2 regions of the Paenibacillus sp. 1-8 genome follow, and region 2 is predicted to be linked to the other one. Evidence: riboswitches for the same ligand, from Rfam matches in the RefSeq annotation. Region 2 holds a riboswitch; the other holds the start of a gene.
What was found. A riboswitch is a leader RNA that binds a small molecule or an ion and turns the genes downstream of it on or off. The one in region 2 is predicted to bind cyclic di-AMP.

Region 1: it holds a riboswitch for cyclic di-AMP, as region 2 does, so the genes downstream of both, AC0WRU_RS12855 (3D domain-containing protein) here and AC0WRU_RS06425 (hypothetical protein) in region 2, are expected to answer to the same signal.

The regions. Positions count from the first base shown of each region.
Region 1 covers NZ_CM149995.1:2,827,252-2,836,051, reverse strand. The annotation lists gene AC0WRU_RS12865 (ABC transporter substrate-binding protein/permease) at 107-1,570, shown strand; gene AC0WRU_RS12860 (amino acid ABC transporter ATP-binding protein) at 1,557-2,279, shown strand; cyclic di-AMP (ydaO/yuaA leader) riboswitch at 2,525-2,698, shown strand; gene AC0WRU_RS12855 (3D domain-containing protein) at 2,706-3,374, shown strand; gene AC0WRU_RS12850 (polysaccharide deacetylase family protein) at 3,533-4,339, opposite strand; gene AC0WRU_RS12845 (NADH:flavin oxidoreductase/NADH oxidase) at 4,643-5,665, shown strand; gene AC0WRU_RS12840 (PspA/IM30 family protein) at 5,771-6,439, shown strand; gene AC0WRU_RS12835 (DUF350 domain-containing protein) at 6,570-6,977, shown strand; gene AC0WRU_RS12830 (DUF4178 domain-containing protein) at 7,004-7,510, shown strand; gene AC0WRU_RS12825 (DUF4247 domain-containing protein) at 7,524-8,282, shown strand; gene AC0WRU_RS12820 (molybdopterin molybdotransferase MoeA) at 8,477-8,800, shown strand, end outside.
Region 2 covers NZ_CM149995.1:1,383,728-1,392,527, reverse strand. The annotation lists gene AC0WRU_RS06455 (PadR family transcriptional regulator) at 1-61, shown strand, start outside; gene AC0WRU_RS06450 (MFS transporter) at 75-1,283, shown strand; gene kdpC (potassium-transporting ATPase subunit KdpC) at 1,416-2,144, opposite strand; gene kdpB (potassium-transporting ATPase subunit KdpB) at 2,203-4,233, opposite strand; gene kdpA (potassium-transporting ATPase subunit KdpA) at 4,286-5,962, opposite strand; gene kdpF (K(+)-transporting ATPase subunit F) at 6,118-6,192, opposite strand; gene AC0WRU_RS06425 (hypothetical protein) at 6,409-6,804, opposite strand; cyclic di-AMP (ydaO/yuaA leader) riboswitch at 6,920-7,093, opposite strand; gene AC0WRU_RS06420 (glutathione peroxidase) at 7,559-8,035, shown strand; tRNA gene AC0WRU_RS06415 (tRNA-Leu) at 8,185-8,267, opposite strand; gene AC0WRU_RS06410 (urease accessory protein UreF) at 8,512-8,800, shown strand, end outside.

The DNA of each region.
Region 1 (8,800 bases), 1.4 Mb from region 2:
GAAAAATCATAAAATAGTGCTATAACATTCATTGCATATTCATGCATATTCATTTATAATGACACAATCTTATTTATTATAAAGAATTTAAGGAGAGAAAAAAAGATTGAAAAAGCTATATCGTTTTACCGCCCTGGTTTTGACGGCGGTTATCTTGCTGTTGGCTGGTCTTCCCATGCTCACTGCATACGGAACGGAAGCAAAGGCTAAACAGAAGCTTGTACTTGGCACAAGCGCAGACTTTGCGCCGTATGAGTTTCATAAGGTAATTAACGGGAAGGATACCATTGTTGGCTTTGATGTTGATATCGCCAAGGAAATTGCCAAGGATCTTGGCGCGGAGCTGGTTATTGAGGACATGGGCTTTGACTCGTTGCTGCCTGCTCTGCAAAGTGGCCGCGTAGACTTGGTTCTGTCAGATATGACACCGACGGATGAACGCAAAAAGAGTATTGATTTTTCGGATGTGTACTATCACTCCAAGCAAGTGATTATGGTACGCCCGGAGGATAAGGACAAATATGCGACGATGGCTGCTTTGAAGGGCGAGAAGATCGGTGCACAAAAGGGGAGTATTCAAGAGGAAATTGCTCAGAAAGTGCCCAATGCCTCAGTAACCTCACTGGACAAAATATCCGATCTGGTGCTCCAGCTTCGGACCCAACGTGTGAATGCTGTAGTGATTGAAGACACTGTCGCTAAAGGGTACACATTGGATGGCACTGTAACGCTTGCCAAGGCGGTGCCTGAGGATGCAGGAGCAGATACAGCTGTAGGTATTCGTAAGGGAAATACTGAACTGCTGGCATCTGTAAATAAAACGTTGGCTCGGCTGAAAGCAGACGGGGCTATTGAAAAGTTTTCTACAGAAGCGAGTGCGCTCTCTGCGGATCGACAGGCTTCTTCCCATAATATTGTGGATATTTTCTGGAAATATCGCAGTTTATACGCTACGGGTATCGGCTACACGTTGTTGCTGTCTGCCCTCGGGGTACTATTCGGATTTATCATTGGTCTGATCATTTCTCTGTTGCGGATGAGCGGTGTACGCATCATTGAGTGGTTGAGTACAGCGTACGTGGAGGTACTGCGTGGCACACCTATGCTGGTACAGCTTATGATCATCCATTACGGGGTTGCTTTGACGCTGGGCGTCAATTTTTCGCCACTCCAGTCCGGTATTATTACGTTATCACTGAATAGCTCGGCATATCTGGCTGAAATTTTCCGTGCAGGTATTCAGGGAGTAGACCGTGGTCAGATGGAAGCAGCCCGTTCACTCGGTATGGGACGAGGCAAAGCTATGCGTCACGTCATTTTACCGCAAGCGTTCAAGTCCGTACTGCCTGCCATCGGCAATGAGTTTATTACGATTATTAAAGAATCATCCATCATTTCTACCATCGGTATGGTGGATATTATGTATCAGGCCCAAGTCATTAAGAACATTACCTACGAAGGACTAAGTCCATTCTTAATCGCGGCCGCTATTTATTTTGTAATGACATTCAGCTTGTCGAAGCTGTTGGGTTTATGGGAAAGGAAGTTGAGAGCCAGTGATCACCGTTAAACAACTGCGTAAATCGTTCGGCAAAAATGAAATTTTAAAAGGCATTAATGTAGATATTGCCAAAGGCGAGGTTGTCGTCGTCATTGGACCGAGTGGCTCGGGAAAAAGTACATTTTTGCGTTGTATGAATCTGCTGGAGCAGCCGACTGACGGGGAGATTCTGTTTGAGGGTGAGTCGATTACGGCTCGTGGTCACAACATTAATGCGACTCGTGAGAAAATGGGGATGGTGTTCCAGCATTTCAATCTGTTCCCGCACAAAACGGTGCTGCAAAATCTGACGCTTGCGCCGACTCAGGTTAGAGGCCAGGCAGCAAAGGAAGCGGAGAAAATTGCGTTGGGGCTGCTGCGCACCGTTGGACTTGAAGACAAAAAAGACACCTATCCAAACCAGTTGTCCGGTGGACAGAAACAGCGGATTGCAATTGCACGTGCCTTGGCGATGCAGCCGCATGTGATGCTATTCGATGAGCCGACCTCCGCCTTGGACCCTGAAATGGTCGGAGAGGTGCTGGACGTGATGAAGAAGCTGGCTGAGGGTGGCATGACGATGGTCATCGTAACGCATGAGATGGGCTTTGCCCGCGAGGTAGGTGACCGGATTATCTTTATGGATAACGGTCAAATTGTGGAGCAAGGTACACCGGAGCAGGTTTTTGGTACTCCAAGCCATGATCGTACTCGGGATTTTCTTGCCAAGGTTTTATAAGAAATGAGCTTTTAAAGCTATGAAGCAAGCCCTCCACGACGGAAGTTTGACGGGAGGGCTTATTCTTTTTTTTGTCATATCCTTTCAGATTTTTATTACCTTTTTCGATTTTTTGATGACAAAATTGTAACGGATATAGTATGATGTTCAAGGTTCCCAACAATTTCATGCAGATTAGGTTACAAAATTGTGATACTATGCAATGAGCCAAAACTTACCGGGGCAGCAAACAGCCAGACAGACGCTGAATGCGGGACCCAAAACCATGGGAAGTGCGGGGGACGTAACAACGGCAGTCACTTCTGATCCGTCTTCATACGAAGGGATGGAAGGTGCCTAGGGGTGAATTGCATTAAGCATAGGGCTTCTCCTGAGTCCGAATCCGACAGCTAACTTCGCAGGCATATTAGAGGAGGTACATATCTTTTGAAACATCTGAAACGTATTGGAAAAACAATGAAATTTGCAGTGCTGGCCGCAGCTATCGCAGGATTGGCACAGACAGCAGGGGTAGCTGACGCCGCTTCGCTTCATACCGCCAGGGAAGGTGATACCTTCTTTTTGCTTGCTCAGCGTTACGGGGTATCTGTAGAGGATCTGCAAAAGGAGAACCCGGATGTTGCTGCCAGCAATATATATGCAGGAGTACAAATTAAGGTTCCGGATGAGAACAAGGTAAAGGTCTCTTCGGATTCGAAGCCTCAGCTTTTGTCCGAGAAAGAGCCAGCAGGTGACGGTCAACAGGTTGAAGCATGGGGCAAAACATTTAGCTACAGCAAAGTAGTTGACGTGAAGGCCACAGCGTATTCCGCAGCAGCCTGTGAAAATGGAAAATGGGGAGCGGTGGACTATTTCGGAAATCCGCTTAAGCTCGGTACGATTGCTGTAGATCCAAGCGTAATTCCTTTAGGTACGAAAGTACTGGTTACAGGCTATTCCCATCCAGGGCTGCCGGATCAATCTTTTGTAGCGGTAGCACGCGATAAGGGCAGCGCCATTACAGGGAAACGGATTGATATTTTCATTCCGGGTAGCCCATCTTTTGTGAATGACTTTGGTTTTCAAAATGTGAAGCTGTACGTCATTGATAAATAGACTGTATAAGCCAATGAATTATATTTACATAATATATATTATGTAAACCAATATCAAATAACTTAATCGCCGATCCTAATTCATATGGGCTTTGTCGAATAAAAAAGGGCTGTCTTGACGAGCAGAATGCATCTGCTGGTAAGACAGCCCTTTTACTATTATTTCCGCTCCGAGGTGTGAAGTAGCCGTGGAACCGTGACAAATTTGTAGCCCTTGGCTTTCAGCGACTGAATGAGACCCGGCAGGGATTGAACTGTGCCTTTCAGGTTGGAGCTTTGACCTCCACCTGCGTGCATTAAAATGATGGAGCCTGGTCCGGTAGCAGGAATTACATTACGCTGAATTTGTGTTTTACTCAGTCCCTTCCAATCGAGGGAGTCTACGTTCCAATTTACAATCATGTAGCCGTGACGACGCGCCCACTGGATCTGAGGCTCCGTTATTTCACCATAGGGCGGGCGAATCAGCTTGGGTCGAAAGCCGACGGTGGCCTCCAAAATATGTTCTGTTTTCTTAATCTGGTTGCGAAAGCGCTCCGGTGAAGCCTTCCTAAAATCCGGGTGGGTATAGGAATGGTTGCCTATGGCATGGCCTTCACGTATGATACGGCGAATCATGCCCGGGTGTTTTTCCGCACGGTGACCGACGATAAAGAAGGTGGCTTTGATACCATTCGCGTGCAAAATGTCCAGAACCTGCGGCGTATACCGGGAATCGGGCACGTCATCAAAAGTTAGGGCAATTTGCTGAGTATGCGGGCCGCACATTTTAAAAATATCCGCATGTTTTTTTCGAAGCATGGCTAATGTAGGAGTGGCTCGTTCTCTGCTCTTATGTGCTAAAGAAGCAACAGTCGCTTCCTTGGGAGGGTTCGTTCCAATATCGGGAGGCGCATCCGCGTGAACGGGAAAACTCGAAAATGCTAGTAACAGTGCCATGATTGGCCATATTCCCCTGTACGGCATATGTATCCCCCTTTCCGTGCAGTGGTACCTTCTTTCGCTTTCATTTATTATGTACCTGACATGTTGAAATTATGCCGCTGAACAGGTTAGACTATTGAGTGGCTGAGTTGAAATGCAGCACAATACGGATGTAAGTGCAGATCACGAAGCTAAACGCACATATTCTATTAAACCTGACCGAAAACAACAGCATTTTCGCAAGTTTTAGCCTTTTAATGGATTCGGTATCCAGTGATAGCTGGTGTATAATGAGGTTGGAATTCATATTGTACAGAGTTGGAATTAAAGGAAGGATGGATAAAAGTGACCGACTTGTTTACTCCTTATCAATTAAAGGGACTTTCTTTAAAAAACCGGATTGTAATGCCCCCTATGTGCCAATATAGTGTGGAGGCCAAAGATGGAAAGCCAAATGATTGGCATCATGTCCATTATGTTAGCCGGGCAGTAGGTGGTACCGGGCTGATTATTGTGGAAATGACGGCGGTCCACCCGGATGGACGTATTACAGATCATGATCTGGGCATTTGGAGTGACGAGCATATTCCTGCATACCGTAAAATAGTGGAAGAAGTCCACAAGTACGGTGCCAAAATCGGAATTCAATTAGGTCATGCCGGACGAAAGGCTGAAGATGCCGACTTGCCTGTTGCACCGTCCTCGATTGCTTTTAGCGATCGTTTCAAGGAGCCGCATGCTTTGACGACAGTCGAAGCCAGGGAGCTGGTTCAGGCTTATAGGGAAGGCGCGCGCCGCGCGGTGGAAGCCGGGTTTGATACGGTAGAAATTCATGGCGCACACGGTTATCTGATCCATCAATTTCATTCACCTTTAACGAATACCAGAGAAGATGAGTATGGACAGGATCTATCGCTGTTCGGTGTTGAAGTGATTCAGGCTGTTAAAGAGGTACTTCCGTCTGATATGCCTGTGTTGATGCGGATATCCGCCAAAGAGTATGTCGAAAACGGATATAATGTGGAATACATAGCGGGCACAGGGGAACGATATCGTGATGCAGGTGTGGATATTTTTCACATCTCCTCTGGTGGCGAGGGGCCAATTGGTTCTAACGGCGGTCCATCTGCGCGAGCGGGATATCAGGTGGATTTGGCACATAAAGTACGTGAAAAGCTGAATGTTCCTGTAATCGCTGTCGGTCTGCTGGACGATTATGAGGATGCCCGGCGGGTGATTCAGCAAAAAGAAGCTGATCTGGTAGCGATAGGACGCGCTATGCTGCGCGATCCGTATTGGGCGTTGCATGCATCGCGGGATCTGAAAGTACAGGCGGATATCCCGGAGCCATACTTGCGTGGTTTCTAAAATGCACTTTATCAGATAATATTTTTGAAACTCTATTTGCAAAGCTTGCGTAAACATGTGTACAGAGCTTAAAATTTAAGCATTCAACTCTAGGAGGAACTTCACATGTCTATTTTCAAACGTTTAAGAGATCTTACGATGTCCAATATCAACTCCATTATTGACAAGGCCGAAGATCCAATTAAAATGACGGATCAATACATTCGTGATATGCAAGAGGACTTGGAGGATGCAGAGAAAGCCGTAGCCGCTCAGATTGCCATTGAGAAGAGATTCAAACAGCAATATGAAGAGCAGGCCGCTTTGGTGAAAAAACGCGAAGAGCAGGCTCATACGGCAGCAAAAGCGCAAAATGTGGATCTGGCTCGCCGCGCGTTGGAAGAAAAGAAATCTGCTGAGCAAAAAATGACCGAGTTCAAGACGGGCTACGAGCAGAATAAAGCGGCAGCCGATAACCTGCGTGGTAAGCTGGATGAAATGCGCAGACAACTGACGGAAATGAAGAACAAGCGTGAAACACTGGTTGCCCGTTATAATGCAGCCAAAGCGCAAACAGAAATTAACAAAGCGATGAACGGTTTTAGCTCCGATACGGCAACTGCCGGACTGAAGCGTATGGAAGAAAAAATGCTGCAAGCAGAAGCGCATGCTGAAGCAAGCAACGAAATGTCCTCTAAGGAAAAATCGCTGGATGAGGAATTTAAGGAGCTTGATAAGAAAAGTGCCGTGGACGATGAGCTTGCCGCTTTGTTGAAGCAATACGATAATAAATAAGGTTATAAGCATGGCCGCCTGCGTGGCTGCAAAGGAAGCGAAGGGGAACCGTTTTCTCCTTCGCTTTTCCCTGCCCGGAGGCGTGAATCAACATATATGAAGGTCAAGAAGATGTGGAGGATGGTATGAAATGCATTTTTTAGAAACGATGAAAGCGATGCTTGTATGGACTGGCGCCGGTGCCGTTTTGTTGTTCGTATTGATGTACATTGATTCTTTATTTACGAAGTATAAGGATTTTGCAGAAGTGAAAGCCGGTAATATGGCCGTAACGGTACGGTTAATTATGAAGCTGTTTGCACAAGGGTATATTTTGTCAAGCTCGATTGCTACAGCTAACAATTTGCTGGAGGCGCTTGTGTATTCTGTGATCGCCTTTGTCATTCTGTTTGTTTTGGAAGTTATCGTTCGTCTGTTACTTCGGTACTGGGCACAGCTTGATCTGGATAAAGGTACGCAGGAAGGCAAAATTGGCTTTGGTCTGTTTTCAGGTACGCTGCATCTGGTTGGTGCTTTGATCATTGCGGCATGTTTCTAGGCTAAAGAAAGGCAGGGGGAATCATCATGGGTGTATGGAAACGAGTTTCGAATCTGTTTGCCAAGCCGGAGCCGCCGAAAGCGGAAAAAAGTATGCTTCATTTAAATCCGGGCGATATCTGTGAAGTGTCGCTTGTCACATATGAAGTGGTAGGCCGAGTACATAATCGTGCTCGGAATGCCGTTGTTTTGACGCTTCAGGATGGTAATCAAGTCAGCTATCTTCACATTGAGGAACGGGAAACGCTGCAATTTGGACTGTATCAGGCCATCGACGGCAGACTGGACAACCCGGAGGAAGTGCCAACGATTCTGGAGCTGGATGATATAACATATCATTTGGAAGAGCAGTATTTTGGGCATGTTACGGTTATGGGCCGTGCTCCTTTTCGACAGGGTGGAGAGCAGCACGTTTGGCAGTATCAGTCAGATGATTACCATTTGCTGCGTGTAGAGTGGCAGGACGGTCGCTTTATGCTATATGAAGGAGAAGAAGTAATTACCGGAGACGTCAAGGTTATTCGGGCAAGCTAGGAGAGGGTGACACATGGGCAAACGCACCTGGCAGTATGCATTAAAGGTCATTGTGGCGCTGAGCTTGTTCGTATCCGTGTTAAGCGGCTGCGGTGCGCCAAATGTGAAAGATACGTACCCGCTGGAATCGGTTAGCGGCAGCGGCAATTCGACCTCGTACGTGTATCGCGCCGCAGGTAAAACGGTCCCGGAAGTGGCGGAGGAACTGAAAGAACAGCGTGAACCGGAACAAATGTCGCCGCAGAGCAATGAGCGGATGTTTCTGGTGTACAGCGATGAATGGTACCATTTACAGCAAGATCCAGCCAAGAAGGAAGACACATTAATTGAAATTGACAGCAAGAAGTATGTCGAGCAAAATTACAGTTCCAGCTTTCTAAAAGGATACTTAACGGCAACCGTACTGGATGCTCTGTTTGATTCGTTACGCGGATCTGGCTCTTACCGGGGGTATTCAAGCAGAGATGTATACCGACCTTCTCAGGGCCAGTATCGTGCACCTACGGTGCAGGAGAAGAAAGCGATCCCGCCGATTACGGTGGAGCGGAAGGGTTCCGTTACCCGCAGGGGTAAGGGGTCTGATTCCAGTGTCGGTTCCAGCGGAAGTCTGTTCGACAGAGGCTCCAGCAGCAGTTCACCGAGCAGGGGCTCGATTTCACGTGACCAGGGCAGCAGCGGCGGTTCCAGCATTTTTGATTCGCCGCGAAGATCTTACAGCAAGCCTAAAACACGCAGCGGTTCAGGTAAAATCAGTCGACGAAGCCGACGATGATGGGGTCAAGAAGTGTAATGATGATCAAAATTCTAAAATAGCACCTGCCAAAACAGCCTGGGTATGAGATTCCGGGCTGTTTTTTTGCGCATAGAGACTGGCCACGACCCAATAAATACTGTCCGCATTTGCCAGATAACGGTTTTAGCGTTATAACAGAAAGAGAGTATTTTTCAGAAGAACGGAGTGAAGATATGAATCAGGTACAATTAAATTCGGATAAATTTCAGCGCAAAGCGGTTCAAGTGGAAGAAGCGCAAAGAAGAATAGCTGCTCATGTTAAACAGGGAGAGCGGGAGGATGTAGGACTGGAGCAGGCCCATGGACGTTATTTGGGGATGGATTTGACCGCACCACACCCATATCCCAGCTTCCGTCGTTCAGGCATGGATGGATACGCCATCCTTGGTTCGGACACTGAAGTCTGTTCGTCCGGTCAGGAAATCTGGCTACGCGTGATTGATGAAATTCCATGCGGCACCGTATCGGACAAGCGGGTGGAGACGGGCTTGGCGGCG
Region 2 (8,800 bases):
ATGCGAGCTTCAATTAAAATTTGTTAAACAAATCAAAGAGGAAATCAGAAAAAATTCATGAGGAGGATGTAATAATGAAAAGGAGTAAAGGGGCACAAAATAAGCAAAAAGCTGCACTAATTGTTGTCGGATTAGCTGTATTCATTGATATGTTAATCTATGGATTAGTCGTTCCCATTCTACCAAGGTACGCAGATTCTCTGGGAGCAACTCAAACCGAAATCGGATTCTTATTCAGCAGTTATGCAATCGCATTATTTATAGCTACACCTATTTTTGGCCTATTAACGGATCGGATTGGGAGAAAGACACCTCTATTATGGGGGTTAATTGGACTCATAGCCTCCACTTTAATGTTTGCCATAGCCCACACTCTCTGGCTGCTTGTAGTGGCACGCGCTCTTCAGGGAATCGCAGCCGCAATGACCTGGACAGCAGGGCTCGCTCTCTTGGCTGATCTATATCCATCTGAAGAACGTGGCAAAGCCATGGGCTTGGCATTATCCGGTCAAGCCGCCGGGACCCTTCTCGGACCGACAATTGGCGGTTGGTTGTATCAATGGGGAAGTTACCAGCTTCCTTTTTACTTTGCCATCTCCTTGGCCGTCATCGATGCTGTACTTCGGTTAATACTCCTGCATGATATTCCGGAAGCGAAAAATGAAAAGTATATTTCCCCTTTCTCGTTCATGAAAAATAAAGATTTGCTTTTGGTTATTGGAGTTGTGATTATCGGCGCATCCATCCCAAGCGTACTTGAGCCCACATTACCGTTACACCTACAGCACAATTTTAGCGCTAACCCTGGACTTATTGGATTATTATTTGCCATTCCCACCCTTGCTTATGGCCTGGCAACGCCTTTTATAGGACAGTTTTCCAGTAAGGTCGGCTATAAAAACGGAATTCTCCTCGGTCTACTTATGGTATCCATTGCTCTTCCTCTGACCGCACTTCCAGAAACATTATCGTTTCAAGCTGTCATTTTAGCTGTTTTAGGGGTGAGCATGGGTATGGTTCTTGCTCCCTGCTTACCTCAACTTGCTGATATTTCTCAACGAAGTGGAAATCATTCTTATGGAATTACTTTTGCACTTTATAACACGGCATACTCGATTGGCCTAATGATCGGCCCTATTTTGAGCAGTACTCTTACGGATCTAATGAATATTAAGTTGTCTTATTTAATCATAGGTATTGTTGTATTTATATACATGTGCGTACTCGCTTCAGCCTTAAGGAAAGCCAAAAATTCATCAAGCAATGTAAAGCTAAGTAAATAAGCGAACAAAAATTCATATCCCCCATAAGGAATAAAACACTTTCTTGCAGCTTTATCCATCCGAGAGCATCCCAATCCCATAAAAAAGGTATCCCTCAAGCTTATCGCTCGGGAATACCTTTTTTTGATCCTTCTATGGCTTGGCTGACTGTACCTGCGTTTGCGCTTCAAGCGCAAGGTTCAGCTTGAGCACGTTCACACGCGGCTCTCCAAATACTCCGGCGCTGCGGTCTTCGGTCTGCTCCTGCACCAGTGCTTTCAGTTTATCCGGCGCAATACCCGTCAAGCGGCTAATACGCGGAATTTGAACCCGTGCCGCCTGTGGCGAAATATGCGGGTCCAGGCCGGAGCCGGAGTTCGTAATCAGGTCCACCGGAACCTGACTGATCGGTACATCCGGATTATTTTTCTGCCAACCTGCTATCGAATCCTTAACCCTCTGTATCAAGGCCGGATTGGACGGTGCGTAGTTACTGGAGCCTGAACCGGCCCCATTATAATCAATGCTTGATACCCGCCCCTGAAAAAACGCTGGATTGGCAAAGGACTGCCCGATCAGCTCGGAGCCGACTACCTGACCCTCCGCATTACGAAGCATACTGCCATTCGCCTGCTGCGGAAACAATACCTGTGCCACGCCCGTGCTAACCAGCGGGTAAGCGAGGCCACACAGCAGGATCATCAGCACCGAGGTACGCAACGCCACGCCAACAATGGTGCCTCCCCGCATCTCTTCTCTCTCCGGCTGTCCATTCGGCACAGCATCCGTCTCTGGACGCTTGTTATTCCCCTGCCCGGCAGACCCGGCTTTTTCGTGTGCAGCAAATCTGCGTCCGGACATCATCCGATAAAAGCCACTCATGTTGCTCACCCTTTCTGCTTCCATTCAGTATCCGAAATGCACACCTTCACAGGCTGCGTTAAATCCACAAATGCACCAGCAAATCAATGGCTTTAATGCCGACAAACGGCACCACCATACCACCCAAACCGTAAATCAGCAAATTCCGTCCCAGCAGGCGATCCGAGCTCATGGGCTTATACTTCACGCCCTTCATGGCCAGCGGGATCAGAAGCGGAATAATAACAGCATTGAAGATCAGCGCCGACAAAATAGCAGACAACGGAGAGCCAAGCCCCATCACGTTTAATGCGCTCATTTGCGGAATCGCCAGCATGAACATTGCCGGGATAATGGCAAAATATTTGGCAACATCGTTCGCGATACTGAATGTTGTCAAAGCACCGCGTGTCATAAGCAACTGCTTGCCAATAGCGACCACCTCAATAATTTTGGACGGATCGGAATCCAGGTCTACCATATTGGCGGCTTCCTTGGCCGCGACCGTACCACTGTTCATGGCCAGCCCGACGTCAGCCTGTGCCAGCGCAGGAGCATCATTCGTACCGTCTCCGGTCATGGCAACCAGCTTGCCCAGCTCCTGCTCACGGCGAATGACTGCGATTTTGTCCTCCGGCTTGCTTTCAGCCACAAAATCATCTACACCCGCTTCCCGTGCAATTGTCGCGGCTGTCAGCGGATTATCCCCGGTACACATGATCGTGCGTATGCCCATTTCCCGGAGCTGATCGAACCGCTCCTTCATGCCCGGCTTCACCGTGTCCTTCAAATAAATAATGCCATATATCCTATCATCCAGCGCGACAGCCAGCGGCGTACCTCCTTCAGAGGCCACCTGATTCGCTTTTTCCTCCAGATCGGCTGGAACGCTGCCGTTTTGCGATAGTACCCACTGCCGGACAGAGTCCACCGCGCCCTTACGTACCTTTCGTCCATCGGCCAGATCCAGACCGCTCATCCGAGTTTCCGCCTTGAACTCGATAAAGGTCCCTCCTGCTGCCAAGGATTCATCCAGCGTGTGCTCCTGCTTGCGCATCAACTCCAGAACTGAGCGCCCCTCGGGCGTCTCATCCTTCATCGAGCTCATCGCAGCCCACTTCACTAACTCTGTCTCCTCTACGCCCCCTACAGGCACGAATTGGCTCGCCATCCGGTTACCAAAGGTAATTGTACCCGTTTTGTCCAGAATCATCGTGTTGATGTCCCCGGATGCTTCTACCGCCTTACCTGACATCGCCAGCACGTTAAACTGGGTGACCCGGTCCATACCGGCAATCCCGATGGCTGACAGCAGTCCTCCAATCGTTGTAGGAATCAGGCAGACCAGCAACGAGATCAGCACGGGAACAGGCAGGTCAATGTTAAAATGACGGGCAATCGGTGCCAGCGTAACCACCACGATCAGAAAAATAATCGTCAAGCTGATCAGCAGGGTATTCAGCGCAATTTCGTTTGGCGTCTTTTGCCGCTGTGCGCCTTCCACGAGCGAAATCATTTTATCAATGAACGTCTCACCCGGCTCTGTCGTAATCCGCACCTTAATTCGGTCACTGACCACGCGCGTCCCGCCGGTTACCGAGCAAAAATCACCACCTGATTCCTTGATCACTGGAGCCGATTCTCCCGTAATCGCCGATTCATCCACTGAGGCAAGACCTTCAATCACCTCACCATCACTCGGAATCATCTCGCCCTGGGACACCATCACAATGTCACCTTTACGCAGCTCGGTCGAGCTGACCACCTGAATCTCATCCCCGACAAGCTTGTTGGCTTGTGTGTCCTGCTTGGATTTTTTCAAAGAGGCAGCCTGCGCCTTACCCCTCCCCTCCGCGAGCGCTTCGGCAAAGTTAGCAAAGAGTAATGTGAACAGCAGGATAATAAAAACAGCCAGATTAAACCCCATTTCGTTGCCAGTTCCAAAATAACCGGGAAACAGCAACATGAGCAGTACGACCAATGTACCGATCTCCACGACGAACATGACAGGATTTTTCATCATGATCATCGGATTTAATTTCATAAAGCTATCCTTGATCGCATGCTTCAAGATGCTTTTGTCCAGCATGCGTTTGCGTTGTTCCTTCATGATCAAGCACCCCGTTCATCCATTCTCATTTTCTTCTTCCTGTTCATCTTCTTCACATGGTCAGAAATTCAGCCACAGGCCCCAATACGATTACGGGCAAAAAGGTCAACGCGCCGATCAACAGCACAACCCCGATTAAAATCGCACCAAACAGCTTGTTGTCCGTGCGAAGTGTGCCCGTCGTCACCGGAGTCGGTGCTTTGGCATTCAATGAAGCCGCTACAGCCAACAGTGCAACTATAGATACATATCGTCCGAAGAACATAACAATCCCTGTTGTCGTGTTCCAAAATACGTTGTTATCCGTAAGACCTTCAAATCCCGAACCGTTATTAGCCGCAGATGAAGCATATTCATATATCACCTGAGTCAATCCGTGATACCCGGGGTTTGTGACCGCATCGTACCCCCAATGACTCATAAAAGCGAGCGCAGTCGGCACCAAAATGAGAAACGGATGTACCAAAATGGCAATCGCGATCAGCTTCATTTCCTTGCCTTCAATTTTCCTGCCCATAAATTCCGGGGTCCTGCCGACCATCAATCCACATATAAACACACCCAGAATCGCGTACATCAGCATATTCATCAGCCCGACGCCCTTACCGCCGAAAATGACGTTCAGCATCATTTCACCCAAAGCAGCCATACCGCCCAGCGGGGTCAGCGTATCGTGCATATTATTCACCGAGCCAGTGGTTGCCGCCGTCGTTACAGCCGTGAACAACACCGATTGTCCAATGCCGAAGCGAACCTCTTTCCCTTCCATGCTTCCCTGAGAAGCATCCACACCCAGTGCATGAATCAACGGATTGCCCGTTTTCTCTGACACATACGTAATGGATAGGAAGACGAGGAACAATACCATCATGGAGCTAAAAATAATCCAGCCCTGCTTGCGATTACGGGCGAACAGTCCAAAGGTATACGGCAGCGAAGCCGGCATCACCCACATCGCCAAAATTTCCAGCACATTCGTCCAGGGATTTGGATTTTCAAAAGGATGCGCCGAGTTGGCCCCATAGAAACCGCCCCCGTTCGTGCCCAAATGCTTGATCGATTCCATCGAAGCAACGGGTCCCAAAGCAATCTGCTGCTGTGTTCCGCTCAGCGTTGTAATATCCGCCGTAGACTGAAGCGTCTGCGGTACTTTCAGTCCGACCAGCACCAGCGTAAGTACAAAGGCCAACGGCAGAAAAATCCGTATAATTGCTTTGATAAAATCCTGAAAAAAGTTGCCCATCCCTTCACCGCGCCGCGTCAATCCTCTCATAAAAGCCGCAGCAACCGAAAAACCGGAAGCAGCCGAAGTGAACATCATCATCGTTACGAACGCCATCTGCGTCAAATACGTAAGTCCGCTTTCTCCGCTATAATGCTGGAGATTCGTATTGGTCATAAAGCTGATCACTGTATTAAATGCCAGTGAAGCTTCCATATTGCCGTTTCCAGCCGGATTACCGGGAAGCAGTCCCTGCAAGCGCAGCAGCACATAGCTGATCGCCACAAGCACGACATTCGTAGCAATGAAGCTCATAACGTACGTGGTCCAACGCATGCTCTCCAGCTTTTTCAATCCTATAACCTTATAAATCAGCTTCTCCGTCCCGCCAAACACCCGATCTGTCCGATTCGGTTCATTTGAGAATACATGATATATATAGGTGCCCACTGGTTTCACCAAGAGCAGCAATATCACAATCACAATTCCAATCTGCAGTAGCTCCATCATCTATTCCCTCCTCCAAAATGCTCCTGCGTTTGGGACAACAGACGGTTTCATAGCACCAAGCGAGTGCACACGTTTGCGAAAGCCCGCTGCCTCTGATGCCTCATCCACGATCTGCTATCCCTCGTCCGCTTTATCCTATACCTGAATCCTGATTAGAACTTTTCAGGATTCAGGAGTGCGTAGATTAAATACACAAACACAATAGCCGTAAGCGCAAGCACAACCATCATCCTCTTCGCCCTCCTTTGGAGGTCTGCGCATTACACCAGCGTACAAACAACAGTATCGCTCCATAACTCACAGCCATCACGAGCAGCATGTATATATCCATCATGTTCATACCCTCCCGTACCAGTCCTTAATTCATCATTCTTACACTCTCGTAAAATCGCTATAAAACTAAATTCAAAAATTTTAATGTAAATTAGCCATATCGTAAGCGACTATCCGTTCAGCAGAAAACCCACCTCTCCATTCAAAGTGTAGATCACATGGTCCGCTCCCAAACCTCGATAAATCCCTTGAGGATTACAGCCGTGTGTAATGACATAGACCGAATCCGATGTCAGCGGCCGGCATATTTGCAGAAAACGGCACGTCAGATTCAAGCTGTTCTCAAACAAATACACGCAGCCAATTTCTTTTTTGGGAAAATTCCACTTCCCTGCTTGCATCGTATTGATGCGCACAACATGCTCCACACCCATTTTTTTGAGCTGTCGTTCCTCCTGAGCGCTATTCGTCAGAACCGCAAACGCCAGTTTTTTGAACATAAGCAATTTCACAAAATTTCTGCCCGATTCATTCGGTGCAGTGACAATGATTAGCCGACCTTCCATCAGTAGCTCCTCTCCCGGTATAAAAAGACAACAAAAAGAAGCCGAAGGAAAAAGGCTTTCCTCCGGCTTCTTACGTAACCATGATAAAATAAACCATGGCTACACACGGCGGTTTGTTGCCTCTCCCTGTACGCTTACGAGGTTAGCTGTCGGATTCGGACGTGAGAGTCGCCCTATTTCTGGCACTTGGCCGGAAAATTCACCCCATGAGACACACGGCTCTGAAAGCCGTAGAGTTCCCGTTCGGTTCCCCCGCTTTTGCAACTGCAAAATTCAGCGCTATAGACAATTCGTTGCTGCTTCATTCACTTAATTTGAAATTACGTCTTGAATCATACACCCGCGCAAGGAACACTGTAAAGCTCACCTGCGGGGTTATAAATCGGTCTTTGGAGCATAAGAGATTAATAATAGCGCTTACAACATAAATATCCTTCTCCCAGCTCCTTCAATCTCGGTTTTTCATCTCTTTTCGAAAATGTCGGGCATGTCAATATTGGCGTATGGAGAGCATTTTTTGTCCCTTTTTTGTAAAAGAGAAAGAAAAACTGCTGTATGCACCTGATAAACGCCGATTGAGCCTGTTTTACGATGAGAAACAGCGCCAATTCACCCCATTTGCAGTGCAATTTTCCGTTTTGGACAAAATACGATTTTACAGTCGCAGACGGCGCATTACATCTATTATAGACTTGCAACCCTTCGTTAAATTGCTTACAATTTAATTGTGGAATATCAAATAAGGAGGGATACCATGACCGTTTATGAATATGATGCGCAAACCCTGCAAGGGAATGAGATTCCGTTGTCAACATATGAAGGAAAAGTTCTGCTTATCGTGAATACAGCCAGCAAATGCGGGCTAACCCCCCAATACAAGGCGCTACAAGAGCTATATGACCAATACCATGAGCAGGGTCTTGAAATCCTGGGGTTCCCCAGCAACCAGTTTGCCAAGCAAGAGCCGGGTTCCAGCGAGGACATTTCGGAGTTTTGCCAGATTAACTATGGAGTTACGTTCCCGATGTTTTCCAAAACAGATGTCAATGGCGATCAGGCGCACCCTTTATTTCGCTACCTCACCCGGACAGCTCCAGGCGTATTAGGCTCCAAAGCGATCAAATGGAATTTTACTAAATTTTTAATTACACGCGAAGGTAACGTATTTAAGCGCTACGCCCCACAGACAACTCCAGATAAACTGGCGGGGGATATCGAGAAGCTCTTGTAGCAAAGCTAACAAGCCACTTCATCACCGTTCACAAGCAGCCGATCCAGGCGGCTGCTCCTGTGGCTAGAAAAAAAGGGATATAACAAAAAAAGCATCCAATCACGTAAAAAACGTGTCAGGATGCTTTTTTATCTGTGTCTTGCATGTAATGCGGTCGAGAGGACTCGAACCTCCACGGGCGTACGCCCACTACCCCCTCAAGATAGCGTGTCTGCCATTCCACCACGACCGCAAATTCCAATGTTTCGAGGCAACAGATTTATTATACTCCCTTGTATTCTATTTGTAAACATAAATACAATAATTATTTTAAAGTTAAATAAACTAACATATAAAAGCTATAAAAATATTTAATTTGACATGTAAGCATCATAAGTGTAAATATATATTACATAATATCACTAAAATTTTTCTTAATTCGATTTTAAAGTCACTTAATATAACATAAAAACTATACTCTAAGGAGGCGAACCGCTTTGCAAAAAGGCAATCGTTTGCTGAACTACGCATTGCTGTTGGACCCTTCCCTGCCTGTCGGTGGCTTCACTCGTTCCTACGGGCTAAAGGAGCTGTTTCGAAATGGTCGTTTAACCTGTCTGCAAGACCTGGAACACTATGCACGCACCGATCTGCATCCTCAGTTCACATCCCTCGATGGCATGGCTATCAAAAGTCTTTATATCGCTGTTCAGCAAAATGATGGTTGGCGTATCGCTCTTATTGATAAAATGCTGCACGCCCAGCGTTCTTCCCTACAGCACACGA